4 regions of the Chryseobacterium sp. R2ACT005 genome follow, and region 3 is predicted to be linked to each of the others. Evidence: riboswitches for the same ligand, from Rfam matches in the RefSeq annotation. Region 3 holds a riboswitch; each other region holds the start of a gene.
The links. Region 3 has a riboswitch for cobalamin ahead of ACPF63_RS19545 (TonB-dependent receptor plug domain-containing protein). Riboswitches for the same ligand answer to the same signal wherever they lie in the genome.
Positions count from the first base shown of each region.

Region 1: it holds a riboswitch for cobalamin, as region 3 does, so the genes downstream of both, prpB (methylisocitrate lyase) here and ACPF63_RS19545 (TonB-dependent receptor plug domain-containing protein) in region 3, are expected to answer to the same signal.
Region 2: it holds a riboswitch for cobalamin, as region 3 does, so the genes downstream of both, metE (5-methyltetrahydropteroyltriglutamate--homocysteine S-methyltransferase) here and ACPF63_RS19545 (TonB-dependent receptor plug domain-containing protein) in region 3, are expected to answer to the same signal.
Region 4: it holds a riboswitch for cobalamin, as region 3 does, so the genes downstream of both, ACPF63_RS03130 (TonB-dependent receptor plug domain-containing protein) here and ACPF63_RS19545 (TonB-dependent receptor plug domain-containing protein) in region 3, are expected to answer to the same signal.

Region 1 covers NZ_CP188192.1:2,603,222-2,608,654, reverse strand. The annotation lists gene ACPF63_RS11905 (LytR/AlgR family response regulator transcription factor) at 1-615, shown strand, start outside; cobalamin riboswitch at 966-1,156, shown strand; gene prpB (methylisocitrate lyase) at 1,613-2,509, shown strand; gene prpC (bifunctional 2-methylcitrate synthase/citrate synthase) at 2,512-3,666, shown strand; gene ACPF63_RS11890 (bifunctional 2-methylcitrate dehydratase/aconitate hydratase) at 3,761-5,212, shown strand; gene ACPF63_RS11885 (CoA-acylating methylmalonate-semialdehyde dehydrogenase) at 5,346-5,433, shown strand, end outside.
Region 2 covers NZ_CP188192.1:2,594,574-2,600,006, forward strand. The annotation lists gene metE (5-methyltetrahydropteroyltriglutamate--homocysteine S-methyltransferase) at 1-1,607, opposite strand, end outside; cobalamin riboswitch at 1,782-1,967, opposite strand; gene ACPF63_RS11860 (Lrp/AsnC family transcriptional regulator) at 2,163-2,624, shown strand; gene ACPF63_RS11865 (enoyl-CoA hydratase/isomerase family protein) at 2,709-3,491, opposite strand; gene mmsB (3-hydroxyisobutyrate dehydrogenase) at 3,559-4,443, opposite strand; gene ACPF63_RS11875 (enoyl-CoA hydratase/isomerase family protein) at 4,537-5,433, opposite strand, start outside.
Region 3 covers NZ_CP188192.1:4,238,484-4,243,916, reverse strand. The annotation lists gene ACPF63_RS19555 (cytochrome-c peroxidase) at 1-58, shown strand, start outside; gene ACPF63_RS19550 (transporter) at 71-1,018, shown strand; cobalamin riboswitch at 1,109-1,293, shown strand; gene ACPF63_RS19545 (TonB-dependent receptor plug domain-containing protein) at 1,403-3,436, shown strand; gene ACPF63_RS19540 (YncE family protein) at 3,433-4,566, shown strand; gene ACPF63_RS19535 (cell surface protein) at 4,581-5,433, shown strand, end outside.
Region 4 covers NZ_CP188192.1:662,545-667,977, forward strand. The annotation lists gene ACPF63_RS03115 (tetratricopeptide repeat protein) at 1-495, opposite strand, end outside; gene ACPF63_RS03120 (helix-turn-helix domain-containing protein) at 492-2,120, opposite strand; gene ACPF63_RS03125 (T9SS type A sorting domain-containing protein) at 2,275-3,585, shown strand; cobalamin riboswitch at 3,712-3,888, shown strand; gene ACPF63_RS03130 (TonB-dependent receptor plug domain-containing protein) at 3,921-5,433, shown strand, end outside.

The DNA of each region.
Region 1 (5,433 bases), 1.6 Mb from region 3:
ATCTTTTCTGATATAGAGTTATTGGATGGAAATTCCTTTGAAATCTACAGTCAGGTCAATATTTCAAGCCCGATAATTTTCACAACCGCTTACGATCAGTATTGGATGAATGCCTTTGAAAGTAATGGTATAGAATATCTTTTAAAACCATTTTCACAGGACCGTTTCCAAAAAGCATGGGGTAAATTTCTTTTATTAAGAACTTCTGGATCAGAACAGAATGATGTCCTGATAAAACTTCAGCAAATGCTCAATAACAGTCATCCAGAGAAAAAATATAAAAAAAGATTTACGGTCTCTTCACATCAGGGAACTTATTTTGTAAATACTGAAGAGATCACTTTCTTTGAAGCAGAAGAGGGAATTGTCTTTGCTTTCGATACTACAGGAAAGAAACATTTGTTGAATGAATCTACGCTAAAAGAAATTGAAAATCAGCTTAGTCCTTCGGATTTTTTCAGAATTAACCGAAGTGAAATCGTTCAGAAAATACATATTGAAAGGATAGAGCGTTACAACAGAAATACACTGTCTATCCAGATAAAAGGACATAAAATCCACCTTATCACAAGCCAGAGTAATACCTCTGCTTTCAGAAAATGGATTGAAGAATAAAGATCAGATTTCTGACTAAAATTGATATAAAAAAGATCATTTGATGCCAAAAGAAATTTATTCATTATTGTTAAAAAATCAGTTCAAAAAAGCGTTTTAATTTCAAAATAAAAAGCAATAACAAGTAAACGTTTTCTTTGAACTTGTTTGATTTTTTAACGAGATATCTTAGGGATTTAGTAACAAAAAATGAGCATAATCATCTAAATTATAATGTCTATTGGATGGAATGTGTGTTTTTAATAATAACAAAATCAGCGGGTTATGGTTAAATAATTATTGTTTGCATAAAATATCTTTCACGTTTTTATAAAATACCTATATTTACCACCAAGGAGTTCTTAACATCTTCTTTATCAACCGAAACTGGTTACACTTAGCTGTGTCTTAAAAGGGAATCGTGTGCAAATCACGAACTGTCGCGCAACTGTAAGTAACATCAAGGTTTTTATCAAAAAAGGTCCACTGTATACCTTGTTATATGGGAAGGACGATAAAAACTGTTACAAGTCAGGAGACCTGCCTATTTCGAATTGACGATGCTTTCGCGGTCTGAAGCTTATAGTCAGGTATGATACGATATGGATAACAGTGGGATCAATATATTTTGTCAGCTCGTGTTATTTTTGTGATGCAGATAAGTAGTGGAGCGGTGTGCTCTTTCATTATCGTGTATTCATCGTATTTTCCTTTTCCATATTTTTCTTTCTCACAGGCATTGTGAAGTTTATCAGGAACTTTTTATGAGGATTTAATCAATATAAAAAGTTAAAAAAATGTACCCATTCGATTTCGATTATTCATACAGCAGCAGACTTGGAAATAAACAGGTTGGCACGGAGATAATGGCCCCGAATTCCGGATTGCAAAAATCGATTAAAACAAATCAGTTTCTTTTTGATTTCCTTTTTAGCACATCATGCAATGCCGGTAGCTATTGTGATGCCTGTTCATGGTTTTCTGTAAAACAAATTTCAACTAAACAATAAATATTATAATGACTACAAGTGAAAGTTTGAAGTCTCCCGGTATGAAATTTCGGGAGGCCATGCGAGAAGAAAGTCCCCTTCAGATTGTTGGCACCATCAATGCCAATCATGCATTGTTAGCACAGCAGGCAGGTTTTAATGCAATTTATCTTTCAGGAGGCGGTGTTGCCGCGGGTTCTCTGGGGATTCCGGATCTAGGAATTACCACGCTGGAAGATGTATTGATTGATGTTCAGCGTATTACGAATGTTTGCGATGTACCGCTCATGGTAGATGTTGATACCGGATTCGGACCTTCAGCATTCAATGTGGCAAGAACTGTAAAGTCATTGATTAAAGCTGGAGCTGCGGCCCTCCATATTGAAGACCAGGTAGGGGCAAAACGCTGTGGACACCGCCCGGGAAAAGAAGTGGTAACCAAAGAAGAAATGGTAGACAGACTGAAAGCAGCGGTAGATGCCCGTACCGATGAAAATTTTGTAATTGGTGCCCGTACCGATGCATTTGCTAATGAAGGATTGGAAAAAACATTGGAAAGAGCAGCAGCTTATAAAGAAGCTGGAGCAGATTTTATTTTTGCAGAAGCCGTTCCTGACTTAAGCTTTTATCACAAGTTTGTTGAAGCTGCAGGAGTTCCAGTGCTGGCTAATATTACCGAATTCGGGATGATCAGAATGTACACGGTGGAAGAATTAAAAAATGCAGGCGTGGGACTGATCCTTTATCCGCTTTCTGCTTTCCGTGCTGCCAATAAAGCAGCTCAAAATGTATATGAACACCTTCGTAAAGACGGAACACAGGTCAATGTATTGGATACTATGCAAACCAGGGAAGAACTCTATCAAAGCATCGGATACTACGGCTACGAACAAAAATTAGACAACCTTTTTAAACAAAATAATTGATAATGCCAACTAACAGTGAACCCACATTTAAGCCTAAAAAAAGCGTTGCGCTTTCAGGGGTAGCAGCAGGTAATACGGCTCTTTGCAGTGTCGGAAAAAGTGGAAACGATCTCCATTACAGAGGATATGATATTCTGGATCTGGCAGAGAAAGCACAGTTTGAAGAAGTAGCTTATCTTCTGATCTATGGCCAGCTGCCAACCGGAGCACAATTGAAAAACTATAAAGCCAAACTAAAATCTTTGAGAGGGCTGCCTCATTCTGTGAGAAATATTCTCAAGAGTATTCCTGCAGCGGCTCATCCCATGGATGTCATGCGTTCCATGGTTTCTGCTATCGGAAGTATTCAGCCAGAAAAAGATGATCATAATATGGCGGGAGCAAGAGATATTGCAGACAAATTACTGGCATCTTTCAGCTCAGGTCTGTTATATTGGTATCACTATACCCATAATGGAAAAGAAATTGACGTAGAAACCGATGATGATACAATAGGAGGGCATTTCCTTCACCTGCTGCATGGGAAAAAACCTGCAGATTCCTGGGTAAAAGCAATGGAAATCTCGTTAAACCTCTATGCAGAACATGAATTTAATGCCTCAACATTTACCAGCCGTGTGATTGCCGGAACAGGATCTGATATTTACTCTGCAATTACTGGAGCAATTGGTGCTTTGAGAGGACCTAAACATGGCGGAGCAAATGAAGTTGCTTTTGAAATCCAAAGCCGTTACAATTCTCCGGATGAAGCAGAAAGCGATATTCGCCAGCGTATTGCGAACAAAGAAGTGATTATCGGATTCGGACACCCGGTGTATACCATTTCAGATCCGAGAAACGTCGTAATTAAAAAAGTGGCAAAAGAACTTTCCGAAGAAGCAGGAGATATGCTGCTGTATACTATTGCTGAAAGGCTAGAAACGATTATGTGGGAAGAAAAGAAAATGTTCCCGAATCTGGATTGGTTCTCTGCTGTTTCTTACCATCTGATGGGAGTGCCTACTCTGATGTTCACTCCGTTATTTGTCATTTCAAGAGTGACCGGATGGAGTGCCCACATCATAGAACAGAGACAGGATGGAAAGATTATCCGTCCAAGTGCCAATTATACAGGGCCTGAAAACAAAGAATTTGTGTCCATCAACGACCGGAAATAATGGAAAATAGAATGTCGGAAATGAAAAAACAATAATTCATTTTCAATTTTCCACTCTTAACTTTTAATTAATTAAAATTTTTCAATAATAAAAAATGAGTTCACACATCTCAAACGAAAGACCACAACCCGATCAGGTATTAACAGACATTGCAGACTATGTTTTAAATTACGAAATTAAAAATGGCTTAGCATGGAAGACCGCTCACTACTGTCTTCTGGATACAATCGGCTGTGGGCTGGAAGCATTGACTTACCCGGCATGTACAAAACTTTTAGGACCTGTGGTAAAAGGGACAGTAGTTCCTAACGGCGCAAAAGTACCGGGTACCCAATTCCAGCTGGATCCCATTCAGGCAGCGTTCAATATCGGAGCGATCATCCGTTGGCTGGACTTCAATGATACATGGCTGGCAGCAGAATGGGGACATCCTTCTGATAACCTTGGGGGGATTCTGGCGACCGCAGACTGGTTATCCAGAACAAATATTGCAGAAGGAAAATCACCTTTAAAAATGAAGCAGGTACTGGAAGCAATGATCATGGCTCACGAAATTCAGGGCGTAATGGCATTGGAAAATTCATTCAATAAAGTAGGACTGGATCACGTTTTATTGGTAAAATTAGCTTCCACAGCAGTTGTAGGAAAGCTGGTCGGATTAAACCGTGATGAAATTATCAATGCCGTGTCACTGGCTTTTGTGGACGGACAGTCTTTAAGAACTTACCGTCACGCTCCCAATACAGGTTCCCGTAAATCATGGGCGGCAGGAGATGCTACCTCAAGGGCAGTACGTCTTGCCCTGATTGCAAAAACAGGAGAAATGGGCTATCCATCTGTATTGACCGCAAAAACATGGGGATTCTATGATGTTTCCTTCAAAGGGAATGAATTCAAATTCCAGAGAGAATACAGTTCTTATGTAATGGAAAATGTACTCTTTAAAATTTCTTTCCCTGCAGAATTCCACTCGCAGACCGCAGTGGAAGCCGCAATGACATTACACGCAACTTTAAGAGGCCTTGGAAAAACAACAAATGATATCAAAAAAATTACCATCCGTACCCATGAAGCTGCTATTAGAATTATCGATAAAAAAGGACCGTTAAATAATCCTGCCGACCGTGACCACTGCATTCAATATATGGTGGCTGTACCATTGATCTATGGAAGACTGACGGCTGCCGATTATGAAGATAACATCGCTTCAGATCCAAGAATTGATGCACTTCGTGACAAAATTGAATGTGTGGAAGATGTTCAGTTTACTGCAGATTATCATGATCCGGAAAAACGCTCCATTGCCAATGCGATGACGGTAGAACTTAATGACGGAACTGTTTTAGACGAAATAGTGGTAGAATATCCTATTGGTCACAAACGAAGAAGAGACGAAGGTATTCCTGAACTGATCAAGAAATATAAAGTTAATCTTGCCCGTATTTTCCCGGAAAAACAACAAAGAACAATCCTTGAAAATTCATTGGAATATGACACATTAGTGAATCTTAACGTCAATGAATTTGTAGATCTTTTAGTCATTTAAAATCAAAAGAGATGGAGAATTGAATATCAAAACGTTTTTAAAGAATAGTCGATATTTTTTTGAAAAATGATCAATTCTCCATTCTCATTTTTATGATTAAAACTTTCAATGCTCCATTTTAATTAAAAAAACTATGTCACAAAAAATAAAAATATTAATCAATGGAAATTTTACAGAAAGTAAAACGAAAAACTATCTTCCTGTAGAAAATCCTGCTTCAC
Region 2 (5,433 bases), 1.6 Mb from region 3:
TCACCGAAGATCACAGGAGGCTTTACACAACGGCTTCCGTAGCTTTGTACCCAGCCATTTTTCGTAAATACAAAACCTTCCAGCTGCTCTCCGAAATATTCTACCATATCGTTACGTTCAAATTCCCCGTGAACCAATACATCTATTCCTATTTCTTCCTGCCAGTTGATGGTTCTCTGGGTCTCTTCTTTCAGTAAAGTATCATACTGCTCTGCCGTCAGCTCTCCTTTTTTGAATTTTGCTCTCCAGCTTCTTACCTCAGTGGTCTGTGGGAATGATCCGATGGTTGTTGTTGGAAATAAAGGAAGCTGCAGTACTTTCTGTTGTTCTTCTTTACGGATTTTGAAAGTATTTATCCTTTGAGCATCTTTTTCAGTAACCGTATTTGCTCTTTGCTTCACGTCATCATTATGAATAAGCGAAGATGTTCTTCTGCTTGCAATTGCTTTTTTATTATCTTCAAAAGCGGCAAGAATCTGTTCATTCTCGGTTTCGGATGCCAGTTCTTTAAGCGTTACCACTTCTGCCACTTTTTGTTTGGCAAAAGCCAGCCAGTTTTTAATTTCCGGATTAAGTGTGGTTTCAAAATCCAGATCACAAGGTGAATGAAGTAATGAAGAGGAAGGAGCAATTAAAACCCTTTCAGATCCTAATTTCTCAACTGCTTTTTGAATGAAAGACAAAGACTTTTCATAATCATTTTTCCAGATATTTCTTCCGTCAACCACACCCAATGAAAGGCCTAAGCTTTCCGGAATGACATTCAGAATATCATCTAACTGTTCAGGGCTTCTAACCAAATCAATGTGTAAAGTATTCACCGGAAGTGATACCGCAAGTGATCCATTATCTTTTAATCCTTCAAAATAAGTGGCAATAATAAATTTCAGTTTCGGGAAACGTTTTCTTATTTCGGTATAAATAAAATGATATGTTTCTTTTGCTTTCTCCGTTAAATCCAATGCCAGAAAAGGTTCATCAAACTGAATCCATTCTGCACCCTGCTCCTGAAGTTTTGTTAGAATCTCTGTATATACGGAAAGAAGGTTTCCAGCCAGATCCAGTTTATCAAATCCTTCTTCTTTCTCTTTTCCTAACAACAGATAAGAAACCAGTCCGATAATGACCGGTTTTGCATTGATTCCTGCCTGCTTTGCTCCTGCAAATTCATTGAAAATTTTATCTGAACTCAGTTTAAACAGTTGATTTTTATAAAACTCGGGAACGATATAGTGATAATTGGTATCAAACCATTTTGTCATTTCCATCGCTGTGATATCCAGTCCTTCTTTCTGATATCCTCTTGCCATGGCAAAATAAAGATCCAGCTCAGAATTGTTTTTTTTAAGCACTACTTCATGATAACGTGTGGGAATTGCCCCTACCACAAGACTCATATCCAATACCTGATCATAATATGAAAAATCATTACAGGGAATAAGGTCTATACCGGCTTCTTTCTGAATGTTCCAGTTTTGGTTACAGATATTTCTGCCCGTATTCAGAAGTTCTTCCAAAAGGATTTTACCTGACCAATATTGCTCGCAGGCTTTTTTGAGTTCTCTTTTGCTACCAATACGCGGATAGCCCAGAATGTGAGTTTGCATTTTTTTTACTTTTTAATTAAACTTAATGGTAAAGTCTTTTAAAAATGCTTCGTAATGTTTTAACGGATAAAAATTTCAGGATCATGATATAACAAACAATACAATTCCCTTGCAGAGAAAGTGTATAAATCCGATATATCATCTGTATGACCCAAAGCTTCAGACCGCGAAAGCATCGTCAATTCAGTAAAGGCAGGTCTCCTGACTTGTAACAGTTTCCGTCATCCTTCCCGCTTTTGGCAGTGGATATATAAGGATAGAAACCTTTGGTATGTTACTTACAGTTGCGCGACAGCTCGTGATTCTCACACGATTCCCTATTAATCTACGTTACGTAAAACCTTTCCTGTTTGATGAAGTATCTCTAAAGAACTGTACTTTTACCTATAACAATGGTCATCAGTAAAAGTTTTTAATTTTGTGTAAAATTAACAATACAGAATAAACACACAATCAAATCTAATTAATTAAGCAAAATAAACTTTTAAAAACATAAATAAAAGCATATAATTCTTTACATTTGACTGTTTTTATAATCTAAAAGAATAATATTCTGTGGAACAACTCGATGATAAGGATGTACAGCTGCTGAGGCTGCTCCAGAAAAATGCAAAACTGACCGTTAAAGAGCTTGCTAAAGAAGTGAACCTCTCCACTTCACCTGTTTTTGAAAGAGTAAAAAGATTGGAACAGGAAGGGTTTGTGAAAAGATATGCCGCTGTTCTTGATGCTGAAAAACTCAACCGTGGGTTTACGGTTTTCTGTCAGATCAAGCTGAAAATTCACGACCGATCTGTAGGTTATGATTTTGTGAAAGAAATTTTAGAAATTGAAGAAGTTGCAGAATGCTACAATATTTCCGGAGATTTTGATTTTCTTCTGAAAGTTCAGGTACGGGATATGAAACATTACCAGGATTTTGTGTTTAATAAACTGGGATCTGTAGATTCTATAGGGAGCACTCACAGTACGTTTGTGATGGCTGAGGTGAAAAACAATCATGGAATCACCATATAATAAAAATGGAAAATTGAGAATTGAAAATGGAAAATGATACTTAACTTAAACCATGCTATTTTCAATTCTCTATCTTCCAATGTATTAATTTCCTTTAAAGTCCGGGGTTCTTTTTTCTATAAATGCCCCGATACCTTCATGGTGGTCTTCTGTTGTAAACAACTCTCCGAATAATGCAGCTTCCTGTTTTAACCCATCCGTAATGTGCAGTTCAAATCCTGTATTTAAAGACTGTTTCGCTTTTGCCACAGCTACAGGTCCTCTTGCGGCAATTGTTTCTGCCAGTTTTTGAGCTTCGTTGAGTAATTCTTCGGGAGCAAAAACATGATTAACAAAACCAAAATCTTTACAAGCTTCTGCGGAATAAAATTCTCCGGAGAAAACCATTTCTCTTGCTTTGTATAATCCGATAGCTCTTGGTAGACGCTGGGTTCCGCCAAAACAAGGCAATAATCCTAATGTCACTTCAGGGAGTCCAAATTTTGTTTTCCCGCTAGCCAGGATAATATCACAGGATAATGCCAGTTCACACCCTCCTCCCAATGCAAAACCGTTCACAGCAGCTATCACGGCAAACGGAAGTTCTTCAATAGCATTAAAAGCAGTTTGTGCAGCAATAGAAAAAGTCTCTGCTTCTGCGGGAGTCATTTGCTGCATGGCTTTAATGTCAGCCCCTGCAACAAAAGCTTTTTCCCCGGAACCGGTAATAATTAATACTCTGATATTTTTATCTGATCTTATCTTGCTGGCAAATGATTTCAGTTCCTGTAAAACCTGCTCATTCAATGCATTTAATGCCTGCGGACGGTTTATCGTCAGCGTTCCGACAGGTCCGTTTTGTTGATATAATAATGTTTCGAAAGTCATTTTTTTAATTGATAGTTGATAATTATTAAAAAGTAATCATAGACAGTTTTTACCTTCTATTCAATTTTTAAAGGTCTCTGTTTAGAAATTGAATAATACTTGAAAAGTCTGTTTTTCCATTTCCGGATTCGCTCCACATTCTGTACAAATTCAATGCGGTATTGCCGAGTGGTGTGGATGTTTTGGTTTCCAAACCTGCTTCTGCGGCTAGGCCCAGATCTTTTGTCATCAGGTCTACGGCAAAACCACCGGAATAATTACGGGAAGCCGGGGCATTTTCCATTACTCCCGGATAAGGATTATAAACATCCAAGGACCAGTTTTTCCCGGAACTCTTCTGCATAATCTCACTTAAAACCTGAGGATTAAGACCATGTTTTACCCCAAGATTGATGGCTTCTGAAGTTCCGATCATGTGAATGGCCAACAGCATATTATTACAGATCTTAGCAACCTGTCCCGCCCCGGATTCTCCGGCATGAAATATATTCTGTCCCATACACTTCAGTATCGGCCTGGCTTTTTCGTAGTCTTCCTGTTTACCGCCCACAATAAAGGTGAGTGTACCTGCCTGAGCTCCGGCTGTTCCTCCGGAAACGGGTGCATCTATCATTCTGCAGCCTTTTGAAACAGCAAGTTCAGCCACTGTACGGGCTGTAACTGCATCAATGGTACTGCTGTCAATTAATAATGTGTTTGGTTTCAGGCTGTTTATAAAATCTTCTGAATAAAGATCAGCTACGTGTTTTCCGGAAGGCAGCATTGAAATCACTACATCTGCATCCTCAGAAGCGGCCACAGCAGATCCTGCAGCCTTCCCTCCTTCTGACACCAGTATTTTCAAAGCTTTCTCCGAAAGGTCAAAACCCACAACGTGATGACCTTTTTTGATCAGGTTAACGGCCATGGGTCCACCCATGTTTCCTAATCCTATGAATGCTATATTTGACATAATTTTTAGTTTAAAGTTTAAAGTTGAGGGTTCAAAAAGTTCTCTATTGATTAAAAACATCTATGAACGTCATAAAAGTCTTATTTTCAATACTTAAATCTCCATTCTCAATGTTTCATTTTCCATTTTCAATTCTTTAAAGTAAGAATCTATCCATTCTTCCGTAATCTCTTCCCATGTTGCGGGATGCCATTTCGGAGACATGTCTTTGTCTACCAATAATGCTCTTACTCCTTCTGCAAAATCAGGGTGGATACAGCACTGACACGACAGATTCAGTTCAGATTGAAAAACCTCTTCAAGACTTAGATCTTTACCTTGTTTCAATTGTCTGAAAATAATGTGCGCTGAACTTGGAGATCCGGCTTCAAAGCTTTTCACACCGTTATTAATCCATTCATCTTTATCATTATGGCTGACCAATATTTTTCTGAAATCTTCCAGAGAGTTGATTTCTTCAAACTGCTTGATAAAAGAAGCGTGTAATTCCGCCTGAGACTCAGGAATAATGACTTCTTTTGAAATATTTTCGAGAATATGGGAAACAGTTTTATGAGATGCTCCGTCCCAGTCTGCCTGTTGAAGGGTATTCAGAACAGTTTCTTTTGAGGAAGATTCTATAAAATAATCTGCCAGTCCTAAGAATTTACAGTCTGCTCCATCCAGTTTTGCGCCTGTTAATCCTAAATAAACTCCATAGGCGGAAGGCATTTTATTCAAAAAGCAGGTTCCCCCTACATCAGGATACAGTCCAATTGTAATTTCAGGCATTGCCAGTTTACTTTTTTCTGTAACGATGCGGTGTGAGGCTCCTACCATTAAACCAATTCCGCCTCCCATAACGATTCCGTGTCCCCAGACGATGACAGGTTTTGGATAGGTATGAATGGCATAATCTACCTGATATTCTTTTGAAAAGAAGTCGAAACAGTCCTGTGGAACCTTTGAAGCATCTACTTTACGCTGCGCAATAATAGCATCATGTAATTT
Region 3 (5,433 bases):
TTTCCTGAAAACATTATCAGACAAAAGTTTTATATCCAACCCAAAATTTGCAGAATAAATTATAGAAAACATGAAGAAGATTATCGTAATATTAAGTTTGATTTTGTTTGGCCAGTATCAAGCGAAGACTATTAAAGACAGTATTTATATTGCTCCGGACAGCTTCAGTAGATTTGATTTTGATGATGACTGTGATGCATGTGGCTGTGCTGCCGGTAACGGATCTTCAGGCTTTGAATCTTTATTGAATCCACAGTTTATCGGAATCAAATACTTTGCACAGCATTACAAAGCAAAAGAAAATTTATTTGTAAAAGATCTTACACAGGATCAGTATTTTAATACCTTACAGCTATGGGGAAAAATTCCATTGACTAAAAAACTAAGTGTATATGCAAGTCTGCCATTTCATTTTCATGAAAAAAGGACTATGCAGGGAGATATCAAAATCAACGGAATCGGAGATCTGAACCTGATGGGAATCTATCAGCTAATGAGCTCTAAAGATAATTTCCATCACGTGAGCGGAGGTTTGGGCGTGAAAATTCCTTTGGGAAAGTTTGATGAAAAAGGAGCATCCGGAGTCAATCCGAGTTTTCAGTTGGGAACCGGAAGCTGGGATTATCAGGCGGCTTTGAATTATAAATTTCAGAAGAATAAAATAGCTGTATTGGTCAATACAGACTATACGATTAAAACAGAGAATAAGAAAAATTACCGTTTTGGAAACCAGTGGAACTACGCTGCAACAGGATTTTATCAGGTTGCAGGAAATGAAAAATCTATCTTTTCTGTAAAAACCGGAGTGCAGGGAGAAGTGTATGCTCAGAATAAACAATTTGATGAAGCGCTACCGAATACTGCCGGAAGTGCATTGTATGGGAAGATTGGGTTTGAAGCCTCTTATAAAAAACTGAGCCTGGGAAGTGAACTCATGCTTCCTATGTATACCCATTTGGCTGGTGGTGATATTGAAGCAAAATCCAGATTTAGTATTTTCCTGAATATCGGAATTTAAATAAAACCCCTTTTTAATCATGTTAAAGCTCCTTCGGGAGCTTTAATTGTTTATGAATCATGATTTTAATTGGGGGTTAGGAATAATTTTTTATCTTTGCCGAAATTTGGTGAGCCATAAAAAGCTCTTAAAAGGGAATCCGGTGAAAATCCGGAACAGACCCGCTGCTGTAAGCTCCGCACCAAGATTTTTGAAGAATATATCCACTGTTTTTTAATGGGAAGGATTTCAAAAATGGAGTAAGTCAGAAGACCTGCCAGAAAATAATCGTTTGACGCTTTCGTGGAATAAAGCTTAGGACATCAATGATTCTGTGCAGTGACAGCTGTGCTTTGTCGTTGTATTCTTATATCCATTAGCGTCTTCATTATCCTAAATGAGCTAATGGCGGCAAAACTAATTACTTCTGCAATTCATAAAGCTGTTTTCACAATACTGGTGTTAACATCTCACCTTTTGTCTTCTCAAACCAAGAAAAAAGACAGTGTTCAGGAAGAATCAATCAAAGGGATCAACCTTTACAAGAAAAACTTCAAAGAAATTCTTCCGGCACAAACTCTGCAGGGCGAGCAGCTGGAAAGACTGAACAGTCATTCTGTAGCAGATGCTCTTCGGTATTTTTCCGGTGTTCAGATCAAAGACTATGGAGGGATTGGCGGATTGAAAACCATTAATGTCCGAAGCCTTGGAAGTCAGCATGTAGGCGTTTTCTATGATGGAATTCAACTGGGAAATGCACAGAACGGACTGGTAGATCTGGGAAGATATTCTTTGGATGATCTGGAAGAAATATCATTGTATAACGGGCAGAAAAGCGAGATTTTTCAGCCGGCAAAAGATTTCGGTTCTTCGGGATCTATCTATTTACAGCCTAAAACACCCGTATTTAAAGGAATAAAGAAAACCAATCTTGTGATAAGAGCAAAAAGTGCCTCCATAGACCTTTTTAATCCGTCATTCCGATTGGAACAGAAAATTTCAGACAGAACTTCTGCCAGCTTCAGTGGAGAATTTCTGCAGAGTGATGGGATTTACAGATTTCGGTATGCCAAGAAATATCCTGATGGACAGCAGGCTTATGATACGATTGCAAAGAGACAGGACTCAGATATCAAAGCGAAACGTTTTGAAACTTCGTTAAACGGAACTTTAAATAACGGAAGCTGGAATGTAAGAGGCTATGGTTATATTTCAGACCGTGGAACGCCGGCTCCTATTGTGAATGGCCGTTTTGGAGGAAGGGGAGCAAGACTTTCTGATGAAAATTATTTCGTGCAGGCCAATCTTCGGAAAAAACTGTTTCCCAGATTTGAAACTCAGCTGAAAGCAAAGTTTGCCTACGATTACACTCATTTTATGGATACTGTTCGCTCGCAGTCTATTATTCATACCGATAACACCTATATCCAACGAGAGCTCTATCTTTCCTCATCCAATATCTATTCTATCACATCCAATTGGGATGTCAGTCTGAGCGGGGATTTTCAGTACAATAATCTGGATGCCAATCTGGATAACTTTTCTTATCCTACACGTTACACTACATTGGTTGCATTGGCAACAACGTATCAGTGGAACAGATTCAAGATCCTGGGCAGCCTTTTAGGAACTTTTACTTTTGAAGAAGTAAGAAAAAATAAAAGACCCGGAGACAGCAGAGAATGGACCCCCGCTGTATTTATGAGCTACCAGCCTGAAATAATTCCTGAACTTACTTTAAGAGCTTTCTATAAAAGGATTTTCCGACTGCCAACCTTCAATGATCTGTATTACACTAATATCGGAAATACTTACCTGAAGCCGGAATTTACCAATCAGTATGATGTAGGATTTACGTATCAGAAGAATTATAAAAACCGATTCTTTACATCCTTTTATGCTAAAGTAGACGGTTATTACAACAAAGTACAGGATAAGATTGTTGCAGCCCCTAACGGAAGTATGTTCCGCTGGCTGATGATGAACCTTGGACGGGTTGAAATCATAGGTGCTGACGTGAATGTTCAGGCAGAAATGCAGTTAGGAAAAGTAAAACTGAGACCCTTGCTTTCCTACACTTACCAAAGCGCAAGAGATATGACAGATCCGGAGGATACATTCTACCGAAATCAGATTCCTTACACACCATGGCATAGTGGCTCCTTCACCCTGATGGCGGACTATAAAGACTGGAGTTTCAATTACAGTGCGATGTATGTAGGAGAAAGGTATGATGTGAACCAGGACAACATTCAATACAATTATGTACAACCCTGGTATACCCATGATCTGTCTGTTCAGAGAAAATTCAACTGGGCGAATCATCAATTTAAAGTAAGCCTTGAGATGAATAATATTTTCAACCAATATTATGATGTAGTGATCAATTATCCGATGCCGGGAAGAAACTTTAAACTTATTCTAAATTTTACCTTATGAGAAAACTAAACTTTTATTTTTTATTTCTTGTCTTAGCTTTTCTTAGTTCATGCCGTACGGATGATATTATTGTCCGCCAGGAAGTGGTAGAGGGACTTCCATCAGAAAATACAGCAATCAAAGGTTTCTACATGCTGAATGAAGGAAATATGGGAAGCAACAAATGTACCTTGGATTTTTTTGATTATACCAAAGGAACCTATTACAGGAACATCTACGCGGAGATTAATCCGAATGTTGTGAAAGAGCTGGGAGATGTTGGAAATGATATTAAGATTTACGGAAGCAAGCTGTATATTGTTGTCAATGTTTCCAACAAGATTGAAGTGCTGGATGCCAAAACAGCCAAACGTATTACTTCTATTCCATTACAGAACTGCCGTTATTTAACCTTTAAAGGAGGGAAAGCTTATGCCAGCAGCTATGCAGGTCCGGTAGCGGTTAATCCAAAAGCACCCAAAGGAAAAGTTGTGGAAATTGATACAGTTTCTCTTTCCATCCAGCGTGAAGTGGTAGTAGGGTATCAACCGGAAGAAATGGAAATTGTAGGGAATAAATTATTTGTGGCCAATTCCGGAGGATACAAAGCTCCTGATTACGACAATACCGTTTCTGTAATAGACCTGAACACTTTTACTGAAATCCAAAAATTAAATGTTGCGATTAATCTTCACCACATTAAAAAAGATAATTACGGTGATCTGTACGTGAGTTCAAGAGGAGATTATTATAACGTTCCTTCCAGCCTATACCTTATAGATGCAACAACTGGAATTGTTAAAAAAGATTTCCATCTCGCAGTGAGCGAAATGACAATCGTTAATGATAAACTCTATTTCTACGGAAACGAATTCAATTACAACACGCACAGCTATAAAAAGAGCTTTGGGATCATTGATGTAAAAACAGAACAAATTATTGCCAACAGTATTTTTGACAAAGAATACGAAACTGCGATTAAAACACCTTACGGAATTGCTGTAAACCCAATCACAGAAGATATCTATATGACAGATGCCAGAAATTATGTTTCTATGGGATTTGTCTATTGCTTTGATAAAAACGGACATTTTAAATGGAAAACAGAAGGCGGAAATATCCCTGCCCACTTTACCTTTTTATACAAATAACCAAACTTTAAGAAATGAAGAGAAATACCTTTACTTATTTAAAAATCGGAGTTTTATCATGTTTCCTGGCAGGTGTAATAGCCTGTAAGCACGATGATGAAGAGGAGTTTACCTTTAACGGTCTTGATGATTCTTATTCCATTGAACGTTTAAAGGTTTTGAGTATTCCAACCAATGCTTCAGGATCGGTTACGTGGAGTATCAATGATTCTATTATCTCTCAAAATTCAGAACTTGAATTTATCAGCCCAACAGCAGATGCTTATCCGCTGACTTTAAAAATTAATAACAAAGGAAACGAACAGGTTTATCATTCTAAAATCATTGTTACCAAAGAGAAAACACCTTACAGTAAATATATTGCTAAAGTATTGGAATTCCGTCCTGCTGTAGGACAGTTCATGAATGAAATTCCGGAATATATGCCTGGAAATACCACTGCAAATATGCTTCAGAAAGCAAACGAATCGTTGGTGGGAGGTAATTCTACCATGATCAGTCTGGGCGGATATGGCGGATATGTGGTTTTCGGTTTTGATCATACCATTCCGAATTTGAACGGAAGAGATTTTAAAGTGTTAGGAAATGCATTCTTTGGAAATGATGCCAGTGATCAGCGTTCAGGATCATGTGAGCCGGGAATTATTATGGTAGCCTACGACAGAAACAAAAACGGAAAACCTGATAATGATGAATGGTATGAAATTGCAGGCAGCGAATATTTTAAAAACGCAACCGTAAAAGAGTACAGTATAACGTACCATAAACCTGATGAAAATAAAACACCTGTAGCCGGAACCGAATTCTGGCAGACCGATGTAGAATATATCAAGTGGAATGATAATCTGGGGAATCAAGGTTTTAAAA
Region 4 (5,433 bases), 1.7 Mb from region 3:
AATTTCTGAGTTGGACTGGCTCTTGTAAATCATTCCTCTTATGGCATAGCTTGTAGCGGTTTCAACATATTTCAAGGGATTTTTGTCCGGGATTTTAGCAATATATTGGTCCGCTTCATTCAGCGTTTCAAGGCTCTTGCTGAAAAGTTCCATCTGCTGATATTGTATTGCGACAGAGATAAGAACTTCTGCATGACTCCAGGGATCATTGGTTTTCTGGGAAAGTTCCTTTGCCTTCATAATATATCTTAATGATTCCTCAAAGTTTCTTTTGGCAATATGAGCTGTGGAAAGAAGCTTATAAAGTTGGATAGAAGTTTTGACATCATGAGATTTCTTTAACAGCCGTTCCCCAATTTTAATTGTATTATCAGGATTGTCATAAATTTCAAGCCTGGCTTTTTTTATTAAGACACTATCCGGTGTCTTTTGAGCCTTTGTGAAAATACAAAAGGATACCAGGAGCAGTGGCCATATTTTTAAAAGTGATTTCATACGGTTTTGGTTTTACTGATTTCCTGAATATAGGCATTGGGAGACATTCCGGTGACGGATTTGAAAACGGTTGTAAAGGCACTGTGTGATGAGAACCCTGAATATTCTGCAAGATAGCTTACTTTATAATTAAGAAAAGTGGAATCATTCCTTAATAGCTGTACAATATGATTGATCCTTAGCTTGTTAATGTATCCATTGAAATTTTTCTCTTTGTTGTTGATGACTTCAGAAAGGTATTTTGTATTAATTTCCATTTGAGAGGAAAGCATAGATAAGGACATATTTTTATTCAGATATCCGTTGGATTTTTCAAACTCTTCAAGTTTCTGAAGGATTTCATCTTCTTTTTCCCTCGATATTTTGTTGAAACCGGCATCTTTTGCTGTTGCAGAAGCTTTATTTAATAAAATGGGTTGAGGTTTCTCATTGCTCTGTTTTTTAAAGAAATCAAACTGCTTTTTTAAATCTTTATTTTTGCTTTTAATAATTAAAAAATAGATGGACAGGCCAATAATAATCAGAAATAGAATGAGAGCCAGAGGTAAGAAAGACCTAAGGAACATCAGTTTTTGAAATTCAATATTTTTATTCTGATTGGTTTCAACAAGTTTTACAATATATCGTATTCCTTCTTTCGAGCTTGCATCGGTTTTTGTTTTTAAATCATTATAGAGTTTATTGTATTGATGATATTTTATATCATCATGAAGTGCGTAATAGTTGCGGGATAATGATTCATAAATTTTAATTTTTAAATTATTAAAAGACAGATCTTCAATCAAAAAGAGTCCAGCTTCCAGTTTCTCAACAGATGTTGTGTAATCCTGTTTCAAAAAATAATACTGGGACAGATTCTCATACGCTAAACCTAAAAGAAATGGTTGATTGGTCTGGTGTTCAAGATCAGAAATAATATTTTCTATAAGCGCTTTATATTCAACAAGTCTATTTTGTTTTAGGAGATAAGAAGAACGGAAAATTCTGTTTTCCGTTTTTAATATTCTGTTTTCTTCATTATGATCGCTGAGGTACTGATTACTTTTATCAAGGTTTTTGAATGCTGCAGGATAATCTCTATTGATTCCTGAGTTCAAAGCTTGTAGTTGGTACAGCTTTGCTGTGGTTATTCGTAATGCGGCATCATTACTTTTAAGAAGCTTCTGATCAGATAAAAGATGGGTAATAATTCTTTTTGACTGATTGTACAGACTCAGATTTTGGTATTGGTCAGCAAGATTATAATCACTGAAAACCTGCATAAAATAAGAAAGTTCATTTTTCGGATCGGCATCTTCTTTCTGCGCAAAAATATTCACAGATTGTATGTAATCGCCTTTCATAGCAAAAGCCTGTGAAATAATGTTTTGCAGTACAATTTTATGCTCTGTATTCTGATCACTTACGAGGATTCCCTGAGTATAGCTGATGCATTCGTCAGAATTCTGATACAATTTCAGAAATGCCTTATCTGCCAAAATATTAAAGTCCGGACCTGACTGTCCACTGGTAATAAAAGAACAGCAAATGAAAATAAACAGTAATATTTTTCTGCTATTTTGAAATAATTTTTGTCTTGATAGTTTGTTTTTTGTGCTTTTTTGAATAGTTCGGGTAAAATCCATATTCAAAATGATGTTTTGTATCTAATTGATTATTATTTGTTTAAAAATTAAACTCTTTTAAAATTCACGAATTATGAAAGTCTATTTCTTTGGATAGTGTAAATATTGTATTAATATTGTTTTCACCAATTCGGAACGCTAAATATAATAAAATATGAAAAAAATTTACAGAATGTCAATAAAAATATTGACGGCTTGTCTTTTTCTGAAATTTAGTTTTGCAGCAGCACAGCTTACAGTAATAGGGCTGGGAAATTATAATGTAGGTGCAGTTTCAGATAATGGAGTAGTAAGTATGCATACAAGTGCAGGAGGAGTATATAAATGGAATGCAGCAGGCGGACTTGTACAGATAGGTTCAATATCAAACGGATATCCGGCCGCAGGCAGAACGATTGTTTCAAACGATGGAACCAAAATATCATCTTCTGTTACAAATTCTGCAACAGGATTTAATGAAATATCAACTTATGACGTAGCTACTTCCACATGGGTAAACAGAGGAGGGCTGGTTCCTACCGGTTGGGACGGCAGTGTAAGTTCTACATGGGGAATGTCACCTAACGGAAATACTATTGTAGGGTTAGGATTTCTTACTGCTGCGAACGCACATGCTGTTAAATGGGATGAGGTAAACGGAATGGTTGACCTGGGAAGTATAGTTTCAGGACGCAGTTCCAGGGCAAATGCAATCAATGCGGCAGGAACCGTGATTGTAGGGTGGCAGGATGAGCCAACCGGAACAAGAAGCGGTGCAAAATGGCAGGATGGAGTAGAAAGTTTTATTACAGATAATAACGGGAATAATGTAGGAGAAGCAGGCGGAATTTCGGCTGACGGAAATACCATTATAGGATCTGCAAATCCTAATCCTTATGTTTGGAATGCTACAAGTGGGCTGACCTATATAACACATCCTAATGCTTCGTTCAATTTCAAAGGAGGAGCTACAGGAATTTCAGCTGATGGAACACGGGTTATTGGTTATTACAGAGCATTTGGAGCACCTCCAATGTCGGGAGAAGGTTTTATCTGGACTGCATCTGCCGGAAGAGTTAATCTGAATGATTATGCAGTATCCTTAGGAATTGCAACGAATGGAGTAACGATGGGACTTCCTCTGGCGATTTCACAAGACGGAAAGAAAATTGCCGGATCAGGGACGAATGCTTCAGGTCAAATAGTTGCTTTTTATCTGGATACTTCTGAATTCTTATCAGTAAATGATACCGTGAAAGAGAAAAACAGTGTTGGCATTTATCCTAATCCTGTAACTGATGTGCTTTATTTTAAAGGAACAGGAAAAATAGAAAAAGCAGAAATCTATAATATGGTTGGGCAAAGGGTGAAATCATTCAATACTGTGGAAGGACAAATTGATGTTTCATCTTTATCAAAAGGAGATTATATTCTGCAATACTCTGTGAAAGGAGAAAAACAAGCTTATAAATTCATTAAAAAATAACATATATAAATAGTAAAGTAGTGGGATGATGGCCGTTTTCAATTTTGAAAGCGGCTGTTTTTTATTTGCAAAAGTCTGAAATTTTTGATGTAAAAGCCGGTTTTTTGGCAAATACATATAAAAAACTATCTTTGCAAAAATTTTGGTTTCCAGTATTTTGGAATGAAAAGGGAATTGGGTGTAACTCCCATACTGTCCCCGCAACTGTAAATCGCAATAAAAGTTTCTGCAAACAGCCACTGTCTAAAACGGGAAGGAGCAGAATGCGAAAGTCAGGAGACCTGCCAACATTATAATCAAAAAACATATTGCTTTCGGAGGAAAAGTAAAAAAGTATGGATATAAAAAGATCTTTAGTACTGCTTTTTTCATCTTATGGCTGTTTTCTTTTTGGACAAGAGAAAACCATAGACACTATTTATGTCTTCGACAACCAGATGAATAGGGTGAAACTTTTTCATCCCGTAAAAATAATTTCGGCAGAAGAGGCCGAGAAAAACTCCAGTAATCTTTCAGAGCTCCTGAGATTTCAGTCACAGGTTTTTATCAAAGAAAATGGCCGTGGGGCTGTTTCTTCACCATCTTTCCGGGGTACTACCGCTCAGCAGACTGCATTTGTATGGAATGGGATTAATATCAACTCCAGTTTTTTAGGACAGGGAGATATCAATAATATTGCTTTGTTTGGCTATGATCAGATCGGTATAAAAGCCGGCGGTGGAAGTGTAGTCTATGGAAGTGGTGCCATTGGGGGAAGTATTCACCTGAATAATACCCTTGATTTTAATAAAGGTTTCCATGGTTCTTTATTTTCTGAGGTGGCTTCCTTTAATACCTATAATAATTTTGTAAAAGGTTCTTACAGCAATGATAAGTTCAGTTTTAAAGCTTCCGGAAATTATTCTGTAAGTGAAAACAATTATGAGGTAAGCGATCTGAATTACATCAACAGAAATGGAAATTACTATAATACCACATTCAATGCAGGTGCATCCTATAAAATAACCAACGATCATAAAATTTCGTGGCAAAGCCAGTTTTTCGATTCTTCACAGCATTATCCTGTGTATGAAGAAACGGGAACAAAAACAAAATATAAAACTCAAAGTATAAGAAGCCTTCTTTCCTGGGACTGGAATAAAACTAAGTTCGGCAACTCTTTTAAAGCGGCCTATACAGAAGAAAACTTTCAGTATTTCGGTTCGTTAAACCAGCCTAAATCAAGTGGGGGAACAGGGAAAAACTATATCTTTAAAAATGATTTCAATTATTTTCTGAATTCTAAGTGGAATTTTAATCTTATCGGAGAATTTCAGATCAATAAAGGTGAAGGATATCAGAGCGGAATATCCAGTGTCAGTAGAAATATTGGCTCTGTTTCCGGGTTGCTGAGGTATTTTGCTACTAAAGACCTGCGTTTTGAGGGTGGATTTAAGAAAGATTTTGTGGAAGATGTGAAGTCTCCGTTTATGTATTCATTCTCCGGAAAATGGAGTGCCGCAAAATGGTATGATGTAAGCGTTAACGTGTCAAAAAACTTCAGATATCCGTCATTTAATGATATTTATTATGAGCCGGGAGGAAATAAAGATCTGAGACCGGAAACGTCTACCCAGTTTGATATGGTGAATGAGTTCAGAGTAGGAGATTTCAGACTTACTTTGTCTCCTTATTATATGAACATTACAGATCTTATTGTATGGCTGCCTACTGCTTTGGGGTATTGGCAGGCATTTAATGTCAATAAATCTGAATCTTACGGATTGGAATCTCAATTGTCTTTCAGCAAACAATTGGGAAATCATAAAATCCGGGCTAATGCCGGGTACTATTATGCAAAATCTATTG